Regions from separate parts of the Aerococcus sp. HMSC10H05 genome, predicted to be linked through region 2. Evidence: riboswitches for the same ligand, from Rfam matches in the RefSeq annotation. Region 2 holds a riboswitch; each other region holds the start of a gene.
The links. A riboswitch is a leader RNA that binds a small molecule or an ion and turns the genes downstream of it on or off. The one in region 2 is predicted to bind lysine.
Positions count from the first base shown of each region.

Region 1: another riboswitch for lysine. It lies ahead of HMPREF3116_RS02855 (YfcC family protein); the one in region 2 lies ahead of dapA (4-hydroxy-tetrahydrodipicolinate synthase).
Region 3: another riboswitch for lysine. It lies ahead of HMPREF3116_RS07475 (ABC transporter substrate-binding protein/permease); the one in region 2 lies ahead of dapA (4-hydroxy-tetrahydrodipicolinate synthase).

Region 1 covers NZ_KV786966.1:728-6,565, forward strand. Annotated here, with positions in the region: gene HMPREF3116_RS02840 (amino acid ABC transporter ATP-binding protein) at 1-392, shown strand, start outside; gene HMPREF3116_RS02845 (nitroreductase family protein) at 553-1,149, shown strand; gene HMPREF3116_RS02850 (alpha/beta hydrolase) at 1,253-2,170, shown strand; lysine riboswitch at 2,387-2,537, shown strand; gene HMPREF3116_RS02855 (YfcC family protein) at 2,633-4,048, shown strand; gene HMPREF3116_RS02860 (M20 family metallopeptidase) at 4,066-5,232, shown strand; gene HMPREF3116_RS02865 (chorismate mutase) at 5,366-5,644, opposite strand.
Region 2 covers NZ_KV786964.1:3,933-9,770, reverse strand. Annotated here, with positions in the region: gene HMPREF3116_RS02605 (M24 family metallopeptidase) at 1-977, shown strand, start outside; gene HMPREF3116_RS02600 (hypothetical protein) at 1,215-1,583, opposite strand; gene HMPREF3116_RS02595 (FUSC family protein) at 1,704-2,249, shown strand; gene alr (alanine racemase) at 2,368-3,531, shown strand; lysine riboswitch at 3,622-3,770, shown strand; gene dapA (4-hydroxy-tetrahydrodipicolinate synthase) at 3,938-4,828, shown strand; gene HMPREF3116_RS02580 (AraC family transcriptional regulator) at 4,955-5,824, shown strand.
Region 3 covers NZ_KV786999.1:3,335-9,172, forward strand. Annotated here, with positions in the region: gene HMPREF3116_RS07470 (amino acid ABC transporter ATP-binding protein) at 65-823, opposite strand; gene HMPREF3116_RS07475 (ABC transporter substrate-binding protein/permease) at 836-2,503, opposite strand; lysine riboswitch at 2,606-2,769, opposite strand; gene HMPREF3116_RS07480 (cell division protein ZapA) at 2,984-3,517, shown strand; gene HMPREF3116_RS07485 (CvpA family protein) at 3,552-4,109, shown strand; gene HMPREF3116_RS07490 (endonuclease MutS2) at 4,247-5,838, shown strand, end outside.

The DNA.
Region 1 (5,838 bases), on a different contig from region 2:
AAAAATTACTTAAACAAGTAGGTTTATCCAATCAAAAAGACCAATATCCGATTACATTATCTGGAGGTCAACAGCAACGGGTAAGTATTGCCCGAGCGCTTGCAGTACAACCAAAAGCGATTTTACTAGATGAGCCGACCTCTGCATTAGACCCTGAACTAGTTCATGAGGTACTTGAGACAATTGAACAATTGGCAAAAGGCCATACGACATTGGTTATCGTTACACACGAAATGAATTTTGCCCGTAAGGTAGCGGACCGGGTTGTCTTTATGAATGATGGTGTAGTTGTTGAATCAGGTCGCCCGGAGGAAATATTCACCAATCCTAAAGAAGAGAGAACTAAGCAATTCCTAAAAGAGTATATTGGGGTAAATGAATACTTGATCTAGAATACTGAATATTCATACAAAAAACTTTTAATAATTTAAAAGTATAAGGTTGTATATTATTGAACTTACTAATTGACTTTTAAAAAGTAAGCATGTAAACTAGAAATAGTTCTAATTGGAACTTATTATAAAAATGGATTTAGGAGGAGTAAAATGAAACATGTCAGATTTTAAAGACTTATTAACTAAACGTCGTTCTCAATACGCTATTGGAGCTAATACAGATGTAACTGCTGCAGATGTGACTGCTGCTTTGAATGAAGTAATTCCACAAGTTCCAAGTGCATTTAACTCACAAGCAACTCGTGTTGTAGTGGTTTCTGGTGAAAACAATGTTAAACTTTGGGAATTAGTTAAAAATGTTCAAAAAGATGTATTAGATGAAGCAACATTAAATTATATGACACCAATCATGGATGGTGCACGTGATGCTGTTGGTACAATTTTATTCTTTGAAGATCGTGACGCAGTCGAATCAGGTATCCCAGCTAATGAAGAACGTCGTTTAATTTATAAAAACCATGCATCTGCTAATGCACAATTAACCACTTGGTTAACATTAACTGAATTAGGTTTAGGTGCAAACTTACAACACTTCAACATTGGCTACGAACAAGGATTCGATCGTAGCATCCGTGAATTATTAGATCTTTCTGAATCTTGGGAATTGATTGCCCAAATGCCATTTGGTTCAATTGAAGCACCAGCTGCTGATAAAGAAACTATTGCTAGTTCAGAATTAGTGATTGAACGTTAATCATTGACATTTTATAGAAGCTTGCCAACTTGGCGGGCTTTTTCTTTTTTTAAGGTAAAAGTTCGATGTTATAATAGTCATAACATAAACTAGGAGGTCCAATATGCGGAGCGAAGTAATTAAATTATATGAAGACAGAGATGATGTCACTTTAACAACTTATTTATTAGACCCATTCACAACAAATAATGATAACAGAAAGAGACCAGCTATTATTATTTGTCCGGGTGGTTCTTATATGTATTGTTCTGACCGAGAGGCAGAACCTGGAGCTATGGCTTTTAACGCTATGGGATTTAATGCCTTTGTCTTACGCTATTCTGTTTACGGTCAAGGTAAGACGACTGATCAAATTTTAGCTGAAGAACATTTTCCAGTTAAAGAAGAAGTTCTATTCCCGCATGCCCTAAAAGAAACTGCCAAAGTATTTGAGTTAATTCATCAACATGCAACTGAGTGGCAAGTGAATACCGATCAAATTGGTTTAATCGGCTTTTCAGCGGGCGGACATAATACTGGGATGTATAGTAATGTATGGAATAAACCGGTAATTCAAGAAGCAACAAGTTTAACAGGGGACCAGTTGAAACCTGCATTTAATATTTCATCGTATGCACTCACAGATATTGCTTACTATTTTGGTAAAAATGTAGAAAATCCAGATCCAAATGTGCAAGCCTATGCGACTGCTATTTCTCTCGCGTGTTTTGGGAAACCACAACCAACCCTAGAAGAAGTTTCTCAATACTCCATACCAGCTACGGTTAATGCAGATACCCCACCAACTTTTATTTGGGCAACAAGAGAAGACCAAGTAGTGAATGTGCGCGACTCAATTTCCTTTGCTTTAGCTTTAGAAGAAAATGAAATACCATTTGAAATGCATATCTTTCAAAAAGGGCCACATGGTTTGTCTGTAGCTAACGAATCATCAGCTTTATATCCAAATCAAATAAATAAGACTGCAGCACAATGGCTACCATTAGCTGAAAATTGGTTGAAAGAAATTGTCTTACATTGAGTTTATGGATATAGTTATAAGCAAAAAAGTAAATAAGGAAAGTATTCAGTAATGGCAACCCATAAAACTGCGCAATTTAATATTATATATGCCTTATAGCGTTAATTTAATATATGAACTCTTATTATGAAGGCACAGTAGCCCGTAACATTGATTGTAAAATTTCTTGACATTGTTCCTATTATTTCCTAAGATTAGAATTACATGAAAAAATGCGAAATAGAGAGAGGCCGCTAATCACATCAGTATCCGTTTGGAGAAAGGGTTATTAGCCGAAACAGTATGACTTACTGTTGGGGGTGTATTAAAAAAATGCATCACTGCCAAAAAGGAATGCCCAATTCCTTCCAGGAGCGCTTTCTATTTTGTGGGCAAAAGTGATTTCTGTATTCAACCAATACCAAGACGAGCTTTTGCTTGCCTTGGTATTTTTTTATTCTAATTTTAAAAAGGAGCTTTGTTATGAAATCAAAATTATTTCCTAAAAAGTTACGAATGCCAAATGCACTAGTACTTTTATTTGCGATCATGGTCGTCATGATGGTATTAACGTGGATAATTCCTGCAGGTGAGTTTGAACGAACACTTGTTGATGACCGTACGGTATTGGTACCAGATTCATTTCATTTTATTGAATCAAGTCCACAAAATCCCTTCCAATTGGTTTTAGCACTACCACAAGCATTTATTGAGGTTGGTTCGATTGTATTCTTCCTATTCATTACTGGTGGTTCTTTTAAATTAATTAATGAAACAGGGATCCTTGAAGCTTTAATGGGACGTTTAGTTCGTGCTTTAAAGGGCCGCGAAGAAATTTTTATTCCCATTTTAGTCTTCGTTACTGGTTTAGGAGGGGCAACTCTAGGTTTATCTGAAGAAATTATTCTTTTTATTCCAATCGGTATTGCTTTAGCCCGTGCGCTTGGCTATGATGCTATGACAGGAATTGCTGTTTTAATACTTGGTGCTGCTGTCGGATTTAATGCTGGATTTATGAATCCTTTCTCTGTAGGGGTTGCCCAAGCTTTAGCTGAGTTACCTCTATTTTCCGGTGTTGGTTTACGTATTGTTTTATTTGTTGTTCTTTGGGCAGTGACAACGATTTTTATTATGCGATACGCAAAGAAAGTTAAAGCTGATCCAAGTAAAAGTGATGTTGCCGATTTAGAAGCTGCTGATAAAGCACAAGCTGACTATATAGATCTAAATGAACAGGAAATACCAGCATTTTCATCTCGTCACAAATGGATCACACTCGCTTTACTTTTAGGTTTTTCTATAATGATTTATGGTGTATTTCAAATTGGCTGGTTTATTGATGAATTAGGGGCGATGTTCTTTACAATGGCAGTGGTATCCGCATTAATTGGTGGATTACCAACTGGAAAAATAGCTGATACGTTCGTTGCAGGAGCTAGCGAGATGACATTCTCTGTCTTAGCCATTGTATTTGCTCGTGGCATTTTAGTCGTGATGGAAAATGGGATGATTTTAGACACGATTATTTTCTATCTCGTACAAGTAGTCAATATTTTCCCAGCTGTCTTGGGTTCTGTAGGAATGTACGTTATCCAAATTCTAATTAACTTCTTTATCCCATCAGGCTCAGGTCAAGCTGCTGCGACTATGCCAATAATGTTACCGATTGCTGACTCTTTAAATGTTACAAGACAGACAGCTGTACTTGCCTTTCAATTAGGGTCTGGTTTTATGGATGCCATTATTCCAACTTCAGGTGTCCTAATGGCCGAATTATCATTAGCTAAAATACCATATAACAAGTGGTTCAAATGGTTTATGCCGTTATTAGTAATTTACATTCTAATTGGTTTGGTATTCTTAATTGGTGCTCACTTTGTGGGTTATGGTCCATTCTAGAAAGGATTGAAATATATATGACTATAAAAGAAAGATTACACCAAGCAGTTACAAACTTGGAGGATGACTTAAGAGGGTTAAGCGATTATATTTTTGCAAACCCAGAATTAGGACATCAAGAGTTTAAATCTTCGAAAGCACATATTGAATTGCTGGAAAAGCATGGTTTTACAGTGGAAGCACCGTACGCAGGGTTTGAAACAGCCTTTAGAGCAACATTTGATTCAGGTCAGGCTGGCCCTACGATTGCCTACTTGTCTGAATACGATGCTTTACCATCGATTGGTCATGGATGCGGACATAATATGCTAGGTACGGTTGATACAGGGGCAGGTATTGCTTTGTCAAAAGTCATCAATGAAATAGGTGGGCGAGTAGTTGTTTTAGGCACGCCAGCAGAAGAGACAACTGGGACTAAAGTAGATATGGCCAATAGTGGCGTATTTGATGATGTAGATGTCGCTATGTGTACCCATCCCTCAGATGAAAATACTATGTCTGGTACCTCCATGGCTATCCATCCAATTGCTTTTGAATTTTTTGGAAAACCAGCTCATGCTGCTGAGGCACCGGATGAAGGTATTAATGCTTTAGATGCCATGATAAACCTATTTAATAGTATCAATAGTCTACGGCAAGAAATGCGTCCATCTGCTCGTGTTCATGGCATTATAACTCATGGTGGAGACGCAGCTAATGTAATTCCAGATTATACAAGAGCTGAATTCTATGTACGTGCTCTAGATACACCTTATATGAATATATTATCTGAAAAAATTATCAATTGTGCAGAGGCTGCTGCATTGGCTAGTGGCTGTACAATGAAGCATAAAGATTTTGAAAATATCTACAAAGATATGATTACAAATGAAACTTTATCTCAAGCTTACAATAAAAATGCCGGAGAACTAGGCATTGACATGGTGCCTGAAAAAGTGGGGGAAAATGGTTCAATTGATATGGGAGATGTGAGTCATGTTGTCCCTTCAATCCATTCATATTATTCAATTACAGATGGCAAACGTGTTATTGGTCATACACCTGAATTTAGAGACTGTACACAAACACCATTTGCTTATGATATGATGCTGAAAGTTGTTGAAACGTTAGCTAGAACAGGTATTGACGTAATTGAACAACCCCAATTACTTGAAGCAATTAAAGAAGAGTTTCATAATAGATAGTAAAAGAAGGTGGGACAAAAGTCGTTTAGAATTGACGTACTGGACCAAAATGCAGACTTTTGAAACCCGAATTTAATAATAAAAAGAGGCTGAGATATTTTTGTCCCTGCCTCTTTTTATTATTATTTATAGTTTATGAATCTGAACGATCAGCCATCCAACGCTTCTGATGACCACGTGATATACGCATAATTTCAGTATATAGATCAGCGAGTTCTTCTTTTAAACGCTTATCCTCCAAGTACCCCTGAACTTTTTCGATAACAGCTTGCTCTCTATCAGTATCAAGAATTTCTTTATTATTGGCTAACTTTACTTGAGCCACTTGTTCTACCATTTTGGTTCTTTTTTCAAATAATCGAACAATCTCATTATCAATACGGTCGATTTCTTTACGTTCTTTCTCTAACATAGCGTTCTCCTTAAATAAATCTTTTATTTTGTTATTTGATAGTAATCTCTAATAGGTAAATGATATCTATTTTTATCGATTTATAAATTTATATATATATTAAATAAATAGTTGTTTATACAGTGTTTCGTCTAATTCATTATAGATAAGAAGAAAAGTAAAAGCAATCGCGATGCTGTTCTATATTCGCAAGG
Region 2 (5,838 bases):
TTTGGTTACTCATCATCCAACCAGAAAAAAGTCCGCAAATTATAGCGAACAAACTATTTGTTTTCGATGAATTATCTGGCATTGACGTGACTTGGGTGGATGACAACAACACCATCACTGAAGCCTTTGCCAACCTAACAGACTTCCCTGCTACTGACGCGCCTTTACGTATTGGTGTTGATAAATTGTGGCGGGCTGACCAATTATTAGCGATTGCTAAAAGCTATACACAAGCGACATTTGAAGTGGCATCTGACTTGGTAGATAACCAAAGAGCGATTAAAACAGCAGAAGAGCAAGAAAAAATGCGGAAAGCTTCCGAAATTAATGATCGTGCTATGGCGCGCTTAATCGAAGAAGTTTTACCTCTTGGCTTAGATGAACTCGCTGCTGTAGATGAATTAGCACGAATTTACGACGAGGAAGGTGCTGATGCTGGCTTCTCTTTTGAACCAATCATTGCCTACGGACCAAACGGAGCTGATCCACATCACGAATCAGACCACACCCTACCTAAACAGGGGGATTCAATTGTGATTGATATTGGGTGTAGACATGATGATTACTGTTCTGATATGACGCGTACTGTCTATTATGGTGAACCTAGTGATGAAGCCAAAAAGATATACGAAATTGTGTTAGAAGCCAACCTACGAGGCATTCATGCTGTTAAGGTAGGCGAAACTTTTGCCAATGTTGATGCTGCAGCTCGTGACCACATTACAGCAGAAGGCTATGGTCCTCAATTCACACATCGACTAGGCCATTTCATCGGACGTGAAGTCCATGAAAAAGGTGATGTATCACAAGCAAATACAGATACGATCAGAGATGGTAATATTTTCTCTATTGAACCAGGTATCTACCTAACAGGAAATACAGCCGTTCGCATTGAAGACTTAGTCATTGCCCATGATGGACAAACTGAAAACCTGAATCATTTCACCAAAGAAATGCTTATTATTGAACCAAAATAAGGAAGATGCGTATAATTAATCAAAAGAGGCTGGGACAAAAATGTCTCAGCCTCTCTTTACTATATAAGAACGTTTATCATTGGGTTCCAAAAGTCAGAATTATCCGATACTTCCCAAAATACGCCAATAACGTTTCGTTATTGTTCGCCTTTTGGTTCAGTACGTCAATTCTAAACGACTTTTGTCTCACCTTCTTTGATTAAACAATCATTTTACGATTTATACGCCTTGCAGTGACTATTTAAAAATCAGTTGGAAATATTCAAATACTCTTGGCCCTAACAAAGCGACAGCTAAAATTGCTAATGCTAGAATAATCCATACTAAAATTTTTCGTGTATCATTGCCGGCCCCTGACCAAAAGTACTGTTTTTGTTTTTGTCTCTCAAAGAAGATTTCATTTGTATCTAAGTCTTGGAAGGTCTCTTTTGGTACTGGTGTTTCTGCAAACGTCTCAATATCAAATTCAGTAGTATCCTGTGTGAGTGTGGTTTCAGGTACTGAAGATTTTAAGTTATCTGAAAAAGATTTGCCATAATGCTTTTGGTTATACTTTTTCTCGCGTTCAAGCGCTTTTTTGGCTTGGCGATATGTTTGCCGTTTCACCTAATACACCACCTTTAAATTTTATTCATTTTATCAAGTATTCTTAGTATAATCTATTTACAAGAAAATTCAAATTGTAGACTAAGGGGTGGCCATATTCCCCGTTAAAGGAGCTTAATAGTGAAAGAAAAATTCCATATTGGCATGCGGACACTAAAAACGGCCTTCAGTGTATTTTCTGCTGTCCTCATTTCAGCCTTTATTCCAATCGATCCACAAATTGCTGCACTATCGGCAGTATTTTCTCAAAGAGCAGATATCAATACTTCACTATCTTTTGGACTGCACAGAACACTATCCATCGTGTGTGGTGCTTTCGCCTCTATTATTTTTATTTTTTTAAGTCATTTGTTACCAAAACATTTTTTAATTACAGCACTTTTAGCCGGTTTAGGCATTATGATCACGATTAAAACAAATTTGCTATTGAAAAATCCTCAAGGTGTGATTGGAGGGAGTGCCACTTTTTTGGTAATTGTCTTTAATATTCCTGCCGAAAATCAATACATTTATGCCCTATTACGCATTTTGGATACATTCCTAGGCGCAATTATCTCTGTAAGTATTGAGTACTTATTCCCAAGACATCGTGTTATACCCTGGGTCAAAGCTTACAACCGTCATGTACCAGAATTTCTACAAATTTCAATTACTGATAATACTTAAACAACATGCTTCATGGGCGTAATAGATAATAAGTGTTATAATAGCTATTGAGTGACATGTGTGTAGTATATGCCATTCAATAGCTATTTATCTATATGATTAAAGAGAGGTTTTAACTATGACCATTGGTTATCATCGCCCTAGCAAGGCTATCGTGTCCCTAGATGCGATTATCCATAATTATTTCGCCGTAAAAAAACATGTCGGTAATAAAGCTGTCATGGCAGTTATCAAAGCGAACGCCTATGGTTTAGGCGCTGTAGAAATTGCAGACGCTTTGCAAGCTCGTGGTGTAGACGGATTTGCTGTTGCTTTAGCAGATGAAGCTATCGCGTTACGAGATGCTGGTATGATTGCACCTATCATGGTTCTCGGTCTAACTGACCCGGATGACGCTTGGTTATTAGCCAACTTAGAAATTGGCGTAACCGTATCTAGTTTAGACTATCTTAAATACGCGAAGAAACATGACGAGGATTTCTCACGTCTTCATAAATTAAATGTTCATTTAAAAATAGACTCTGGTATGGGCAGAATTGGTGTTCGTACCGTTAAAGAAGCACAAAAAATCATTAATTATATTGCCAAACATCCTAAAAAATTTAAATTAGCTTCGATTTTTACCCACTATGCGACGGCGGATTCCTTTACTGACCATAGTAAGGATAAAGTTTCAGCACAATCAGACTTTTTCGATGATATCCTTAGTCAATTAGATTACTCAGCTTTAGGCTATACCCCGCTCTTCCATCAGTCAAATTCTGCCTTGAGCGTATGGCATCCGGAGAAAGCGCTGGATGCTGTTCGACTTGGCATTGGCTTATATGGATCGAAGCCTAGTATGGAAGATGTAGCATCGCCAGTTGACTTCCAACAAGCATTAACTTTAGAAACAGAAATCATCTATGTTAAAAAAATGCATGCTGGTGATACCATTTCCTACGGTGCCGAATATACAGCCAGTGAAGATGAATGGGTCGCTACGCTACCAATTGGCTATGCAGATGGCTGGCAAAGAAGTTATTTAGGTTTGAACGCAATCGTTGATGGTGAGTTGTGTCCAAGCGTCGGGCGAATTTGCATGGATCAAATGATCATCCGTTTACCACATGAAATGCCTGTTGGCACAAAAGTTACTTTAATTGGTACAAATGGTGGTCAAACGATTGATGTGATTGATGTTGCGCATCACGCCGGTACCATTGCTCACGAGGTATTAACGAATTTAAGTCCGCGTTTACCAAGAGAATATACTTTAACAAAAAAGAAGAAAATGAAATAATTTTTTTAAATCTAATAGTTTTTTCATTTATCACTTGCCTTTAACTCATTATCATGTTAGTTTTAAACTAATGATTATACGAATAGAAAGTATAGATATAGAGGTTGCGCAGCCAATCAGTAACGAAGTGTGAAAGGTGGTTGTGCCGAAATGCAGTTTTCTGTGTTGGGGATAATACTGAATAGGGTTATTCCTGTCAAACCTTAATGCCCATTAAGGTGCGGAGCGCTTGTCTAATACTAGGGATTAAAACTGTTAGGGTTGTAGGACTTTATCGGTATTTTTTGACACGATTTCCTAGGTAGACAAAGAGAGTGGCTCTTGTCTGCCTTTTTTATGCTTTAACTATACAATCGTTTATTCATTCAGTCTTTTACATAGTATGCACAAATATAGGAGGATGCTCATGTCAATTTTTAAAGGTTCTGCGGTAGCAATTGTTACCCCTTACGATAATTCATTAGAACAAAATATCAATTATGACGTATTTACCGATTTAATCGAATTTCAAATTGAAAATGGTACCGACGCAATTGTTGTTGCTGGAACAACTGGTGAGGCTTCTACCCAAACCGATGCAGAACAAGTTGAACTAGTGAAGTTTTGTGTTGAACAAGTAAATGGTCGTGTACCTGTAATCGCTGGTGCTGGGTCTAATGATACTGCTCACGGCATTCAATTAACCAAAGACTGTGTAGCTGCTGGTGCCGATGCCATTTTATCAGTAACACCCTATTATTTAAAGACGAGTCAAGCTGGTTTATTAGCCCACTATGGTGCTATTGCAGATGCCATTAAGACTACACCGATTATTTTATACGATGTACCTGGTCGTACTGGCATGTCAATTGCGCCTAAAACATTGGCTGAATTAAAGAATATTGATAATATTGTAGCCCTTAAAGATGCCACTGGTGATTTAGCAAATGCTGTGGATACACGCTTTCTTGTAGGGCCTGATTTTGATGTCTATTCTGGAAATGATGACACTGTAATTCCTTTGATGAGTTTAGGTGGACAAGGTGTGATCTCTGTATTGGCCAACATCGCGCCTAAACAAGTCCACGAAATGACCCACTATGCTCTTAATGGTGATTATCAAAAAGCTGCTGAATTGCAGACGACATTTAAACCATTAATTGATATTTTATTCAGCGAACCAAATCCAATTCCTATCAAAAAAGCGTTATCTATGCTTGGTTTTGATACTGGTTCAGTTCGTTTACCATTAGTTCCCGCGCAAGAAGAAACCGTAGCTTGCCTTGAAGCTGAAATGACACGGTTAAATTTGATTTAGGCTTTCCATTTAAAAGCTAAACTGTGGTATATTAAATGGGTGTGTATTGTATTAATGCACACCCTTTCTTATTTTCTCAGCTTATCAGTAATAGCTAGATTGAATATATAATAGGAGTTTTGATTTATGCCAACTGGAACATTGCCATTTAGAATCAAACTAAAAAAAGTTGATCAAGAAATGGTTGACATTTATAATCGCTCTTCTTTCCATAGAAATGAACTTTTAATTTCCTTAAAACCCTTCACTATTGAGTTAGCAGACAAGAAAATTGACGTCTCTGTACGCCAAATTATTGTGCTTCCGGAACCCATTATGCGACGGTTGATCTTACCGGATAAAAATGGGGGGCACCAAGAAGAGACCACTAAACCCTCTGAGGAAAAAGTGTACGCTTACCTTTTATCTCTAAGTGAGCCTTACATAGATGCCATTGCGAATGACTTTGTAGAGACGCCCGAAGTAAAGCAAATATTTGATGAACCACATGTTTTCAGCTTTTCATTTGTCACTTGGCAACATCTACTACAAACTTTGATTCAATTGCAATTGGAATTAAAACGGCCCGAAGACGCTATTCAAAAGAAAATGGTTTTCAGCATTGTGTCGACCATTTTCCTTGAACTTTATAGACTGTCATCTGCCTCTAAACAGAATCGTTTAGAGATGTCAGAGAGAGAAATTCTAGCTTATGAAATTAAACATTTTATTGTAGATTCCTATCGAAAAGATTTAACCCTACAAGATATTGCAGATAAGTTCGATATTTCCACTTCAACTGTTAACCGGGTATTCCAACCCTATTTCCATTCAACTATTTATCAATTTATATTGGATTTAAGATTGGGCTATGCTTACTCCCTTATTGAAAGTGGTTTATCTATCACTGAATCCTGGCAAAAAGCTGGCTTTAATGATTATAGTAACTTCTATAGAGCCTTCATTAAACATTATCATATTAGACCACATGAGGTACCTAAAAAAGGAGAATCGTAAGATTCTCCTTTTTT
Region 3 (5,838 bases), on a different contig from region 2:
CTGTAGTGTGTATTTGATTTATAGGAAGTTTTTTAAAAGTTACGAGCGTATTTATAGCCTCTCACTAAAATCGTTCATTAGCATATCTTGTTAAGAAGGCTTTAGTTCTTTCCTGTTTAGGTGTATCAATCACTTCTTTAGCTGGACCTTGTTCAACAATTACACCTTTATCCATGAATACAATATTCGTTGATACATCTCTAGCAAAAGCCATTTCATGTGTAACAACAATCATTGTTAAGCCTTCTTTAGCTAATTGCGTCATGGTTTCCAATACCTCACCGACCATTTCTGGGTCAAGGGCAGAAGTAGGCTCATCGAATAATAATACCTCAGGGTCCATTGATAGTGCACGCGCAATAGCTACACGTTGTTGTTGACCACCGGAAAGTTGTTCTGGACGAGCATCACGATATGGTGCCATGCCTACTTTTTCCAAGTTTTTGAGTGCAACTGCTTCTGCCTCAGCTTGACTACGGCCTAAAATCTTACGTTGGCCAACAGTACAATTTTCAAGTGCAGTGAAATTTTTAAATAAGTTAAATGATTGGAATACCATACCAACTTGGGTACGGTATTTATTAATATTCATTTTTTTACCATTTAAAATGGATTGGCCGTGATATAAAATGTCGCCCCCAGTTGGTTCCTCCAATAGGTTTAAACAACGTAGTAGGGTAGACTTTCCAGACCCGGAAGACCCAATAATAGAGGTAACTTGTCCTGGGCGTACTTGAAAGTCGATATCTCTAAGGACTAAATTTTCGCCAAAACGTTTTTCTAAATGTTGAACATTTAAGATTAGTTGATCCTGGTTTTGCATGTCTTTTTCCTCCTATTGTTCTTTTGGACTATTGACTACTGAATTCGTACTAGATTCATAGACATGGTAAGTCTTTTTCCCAGCCATTCTACTCTCAATAAAGTTCAAGACACGAGTAGTTGTAAATGTTAATACGAAGTAGATAATGGCTGTAATTAAGAATGTTTGGAAGGTTAAGTATGTTGAACCTGCAGCAGACTTGGTAACGAAGAATAACTCAGTTACCGCAATAACATTCAATACAGACGTATCTTTAATATTTATTACAAATTCATTACCCAAGGCTGGTAGGATTGAACGTATAGCTTGTGGTAACACAATTGTTGTCATTGTTTGATAATGGTTCATTCCAATCGCACGTGCAGCTTCTGTTTGGCCTTTATCTACTGAGGTAATACCACCACGAATAACTTCTGCAAGGTAAGCTCCTGTATTAATAGATACAATCAGTAATGCAGCGAACATAGTAGACATTTGGAAGTTGAAGAATAATCTTGAACCATAAAAAATCATCATGGCTTGGACCATCATCGGTGTACCACGGAAAATTTCAATGTATGCAGAAATCATAAAGTCGAATAATTTATAGAAAAAGTAACCGATTGGCATTTGATCACGACGCACAATTAGCGAACGATAGATAGCAATTAGTAATCCTATAATAAAACCGATGATAGTTGAACTTAAAGCAATAAACATTGTATTACCAGCACCAACTAAGAATTGAGCACCGTAAGTTTGCCAAATTCCTGCTACCTCAGACCAGAAACTAGCACTTTCACCACGTTCGTTAAGGTTTACCATATCTTCCATCAATCGGTCACGCTTAGCAGTTGGAATGACACTTAAAGCTTCATTCACAATCGCGGTTAATGGCGAATCTTTTCTAGTTGCTACGGCAATATCAGAAGTGACTTCTCCTAAATCAAAACCTTGACCTTCAGCAAATTCAACATAAGTCAGGTCAGGATTAGCTGCCACAGCAGCCATAGCCCCAGGCTTTTCAGAGACATAAGCATCAACTGAACCTGCATTCAGCGCTGTAATCATTGTAGGAAATGAGTCTAGTGCAGTTGCTTGGTTGACATTGGGAATTTGTGGGATTAAATCATAATGGAAGGTATTTAATTGACCAGTTACTGTAGTACCAGTAAAATCTTCTAAGGTTTTTGCATTAGCATATTCACCATTTGCCATTGTTACAAGAACAATATCAGATGAGTAATATGAATCTGAGAAGTCCATTTGTTCTAATCGTTCTGCTGTTGGTGACATACCAGCAATGATGACATCAATCATGCCAGATTCAAGAGCAGGTGGTAGACCGTCCCATTCTAGTTTAACGATTTCAAGGTCTAAGCCAAGTAAATCAGCTAAGCGCTTAGCAATTTGAACATCATAGCCGTTTGCATATTCACCGTCAGAATTTGTTATAGGGACCGCACCATCTGTATCGGATGTTTGCGACCAGTTGAACGGTGCATAGTTGGCTTCCATACCGACACGTAACACGCCATCTTGGTCTAAGCCTTCTGCTAGTGTAGCTTCATCTACCTCAATAGTTGTTCCTACTTCATTTGCCGAAACGAATGAAGAAGTTGGACCAATAACAGCAAATATAATAGTTAAAATAGCCATGAATACTTTTTGCCAAGTATTACTTACTTTGTGATTTTTCATAAAATAACCTCCCGAAAATAATTAAAAGCCTCTACAGCAATAAATTGCAATAGAGGCTTCCATTCGTACGCATCTAGACCGTCTTTGATCTTTCGTCGTTACTCATAGGATAGCGCATCACTAGCATAAGTGACAGTCATAAACATATTTTGTTTATGCCCAATATTTCAACTTGGGGTTAAAATATTTCGGCGAATATTCCTTTCCATACTGTCATAGCTCCCGCTCGAGTATGTACTGATAAGCTCCGCACCTCTATCTCAATATATTGTATCCCATCATACACGAAGAATATTGAATTGTCATGAAAATATGATTAGATCTTTTATATGTTTTTAAAAATATTGTAAATAATATGAAGTATTTTTAGCAGATAATGGCTAGGTCTAGCCATTATCTAGGATAAATGGTAGAATATTTAAGATTATGAAAACAAGATAATTAGCAAATACAAACAGTTAAAAAGTTGGAGTGACAAATATGTCGAATGACAAAAAAAATAGAGTAACGGCAAAATTGGGGTATCATAAGTTCACTATTAAGAGTCATAAAACGAGTGAACATATTCAGCAAGTCAGTCGGGAAATTAACCAATTGCTTGCTGAAATCAGTAAAAAGAACCCAAATATGTCTATGGAAGAAATGGCGTTATTGCTGGCGTTGAATATTCAATCTGATTATTTGGACTTACAGGACCAAATGGCAGCTAAGACAAAAGAGAATGCTGATCTTATGATACGCGTGAAGTCTATGGAACAAACTATGGGTACTTTAGTGAAAGAAATTGCAGAAATTGAAAAAGAAAAACTACGTGCTGGTCAGGATTCTAAAAGTGGAAAATCTAGCCAGAGCCAAGCAAGGACACGAACTCAAAAAACTGGAAAAACAAAACAAGCAGGGCCACAAGCTAAAAAAAATCAAGAAATTCCTCAAATTAGCCAACCCAGTTTGAAATCAAGTGTCAACTCTGCTTCAAAAAAATTGGGACGCTTACGCCAAACACCAAGATCATAGGCAGTAAATAGAATTGGAGCTACGGGAGGAAAGTATGATCAGTTTTTTTATTTTACTATTTTTTATTCTAAGCGTCGCTATTGGTATTTACCGAGGCGCTTTAATACAAGGGATTCAATCATTAGGTTTATTGATTGCCTACTTATTTGCGTTATTATTTTATCAAAATCTTGTTGATATTGTATCTTTATGGGTGCCTTATGTAGGGTTTGATATCGAAAATACTTTTGCATATTATCCAGTTAGTCTACTTCAAAATATGGATATCATTTACTTTAGATTAGTTGCAATCTTAATAATCATCCTTATTATATGGTTGCTAACTAAGTTACTTACATATAGTGTTAGAGATTTAAAATTTACAGAGATGGATATTCAATGGAACGGTATTCTTGGTGGCTTATTCGGCTTCTTCTCAGCTTGGTTTTGGGCATTTTTTATTCTTATATTTATGACAGTATTAACTTTTGAAGCAGTTCAATCTAGTATAGAGCATTCAACTATTGCGAACTTTATTATTTTGAATACACCAATTTTATCTAGACAAGTATTTAATATCCTATTGCAAGGATTGGGCAATTTACCATTCTAACAACGTACAAATATATGCCTTTGCGTAATGCGCAATCATGGCACCCCTTATGGCTGTGATATCTATCACGGCCTATTTCCAACTTAAGGCGACTTTTTAAGATTATCCCTAATTAAAAATTTGAAGGAGGGCAAATGTTGAATCATAAAATATATCAAACCTTAGAATTTGAAAAAATACAACAACAATTAGCTAAAGAAACCCGCACAGAAATTGGTAAAATTCAGGCATTAAATCTGATACCAAGCTCAAAAGCAGCGGAAATTGAACAACAATTACAAAGTGTTGACGATGTGAAACACTTGTTTGAATTAGACAAGCGAATTCCTATTAGTCAATTAATCAACGTTAAGCCTTATCTCAAAAGATTAGATATTGGCGCAGATTTAAATGGAAAAGAATTGGCGGCGATAAGCCGTGTGCTACGTGCAACTGGTGAAGTTTCTAGCTTTTTCAATAAATTAAGAGAGGAACAAGTAGCATTACAACAGCTATATACAATAGCAGAAGAATTTATTGATTTACGGGACTTAATGCGTAAAATGCAAAATGCGATTGCAGAAGATGGGACAGTTCATGATAATGCTTCAGCAACCCTACATGGCTTGCGACAAGGAATAAAGCGTGAGGAAGCTGGCATTCGTGTTAAGCTTGACCAAATTATACGGTCAAATAAAGCTGCTTATTTAAGTGAAGCAATCATTACAATTCGAAATAATCGCTTTGTTATCCCTGTTAAGCAAGAATATAGAAATGCATTTGGTGGTGTTGTCCATGACCAATCTTCTTCTGGACAAACTTTATATATCGAACCGCAAACTGTTTTGGATGCGAACAACCACTTGCGCTCGCTACAAGTTCAAGAAGATGAAGAAATAAGGCGGATTTTCCAAGAATTGTCAGCTGAATTAGCACCGTATACGAATGAAATTGCAGAAAATAACCAACGATTAGGCGACCTTGATTTCATTCAAGCTAAGTTCTTTTTTGCCCGTGAAATTGGCGCAAATCGACCAATTTTAGCAAAAGAATCAGAACGCATTAACTTAAAAGAGGCGAGACATCCACTCATAGACCGCAAATTAGTAGTAGCTAATGATATTCATTTTAATGAAGACTATAATATGATTGTGATAACAGGACCCAATACCGGTGGTAAGACAATTACATTAAAAACGGTAGGCTTATTGCAATTAATGGCCCAATCAGGTTTATACATTACTGCAAAAGTTGATTCACGTGTAGAAATTTTTAATGAAATTTTTGCCGATATTGGCGATGAGCAGTCAATTGAGCAAAGTCTATCTACCTTTTCAGGACATATGACAAATATTTTACGCATTGTTAAAGAAGCAGATGATCATTCACTTGTTCTGATTGATGAATTGGGATCAGGTACCGATCCTCAAGAAGGGGCAGCTATTGCTATTGCAGTATTGAACCGTTTTGCCTTCCTAAATGCTCGAGTGATAGCCACTACCCATTACCCTGAATTGAAAACTTTTGCTTATGAACACCCTGGCGCTATCAATGCTTCGATGGAATTCAATGAAATAACCCTTGAACCGACTTATCAATTGTTGATTGGTATACCTGGTCGTTCAAACGCCTTTGATATTTCGCAGCGTTTAGGTTTACCCGTTGAAATGGTTGATGAAGCCCGCTCTTACATTCAAGAAGACAGTCAAAATCTGAATGAAATGCTACTTGACTTAGAAGCACAACGCCA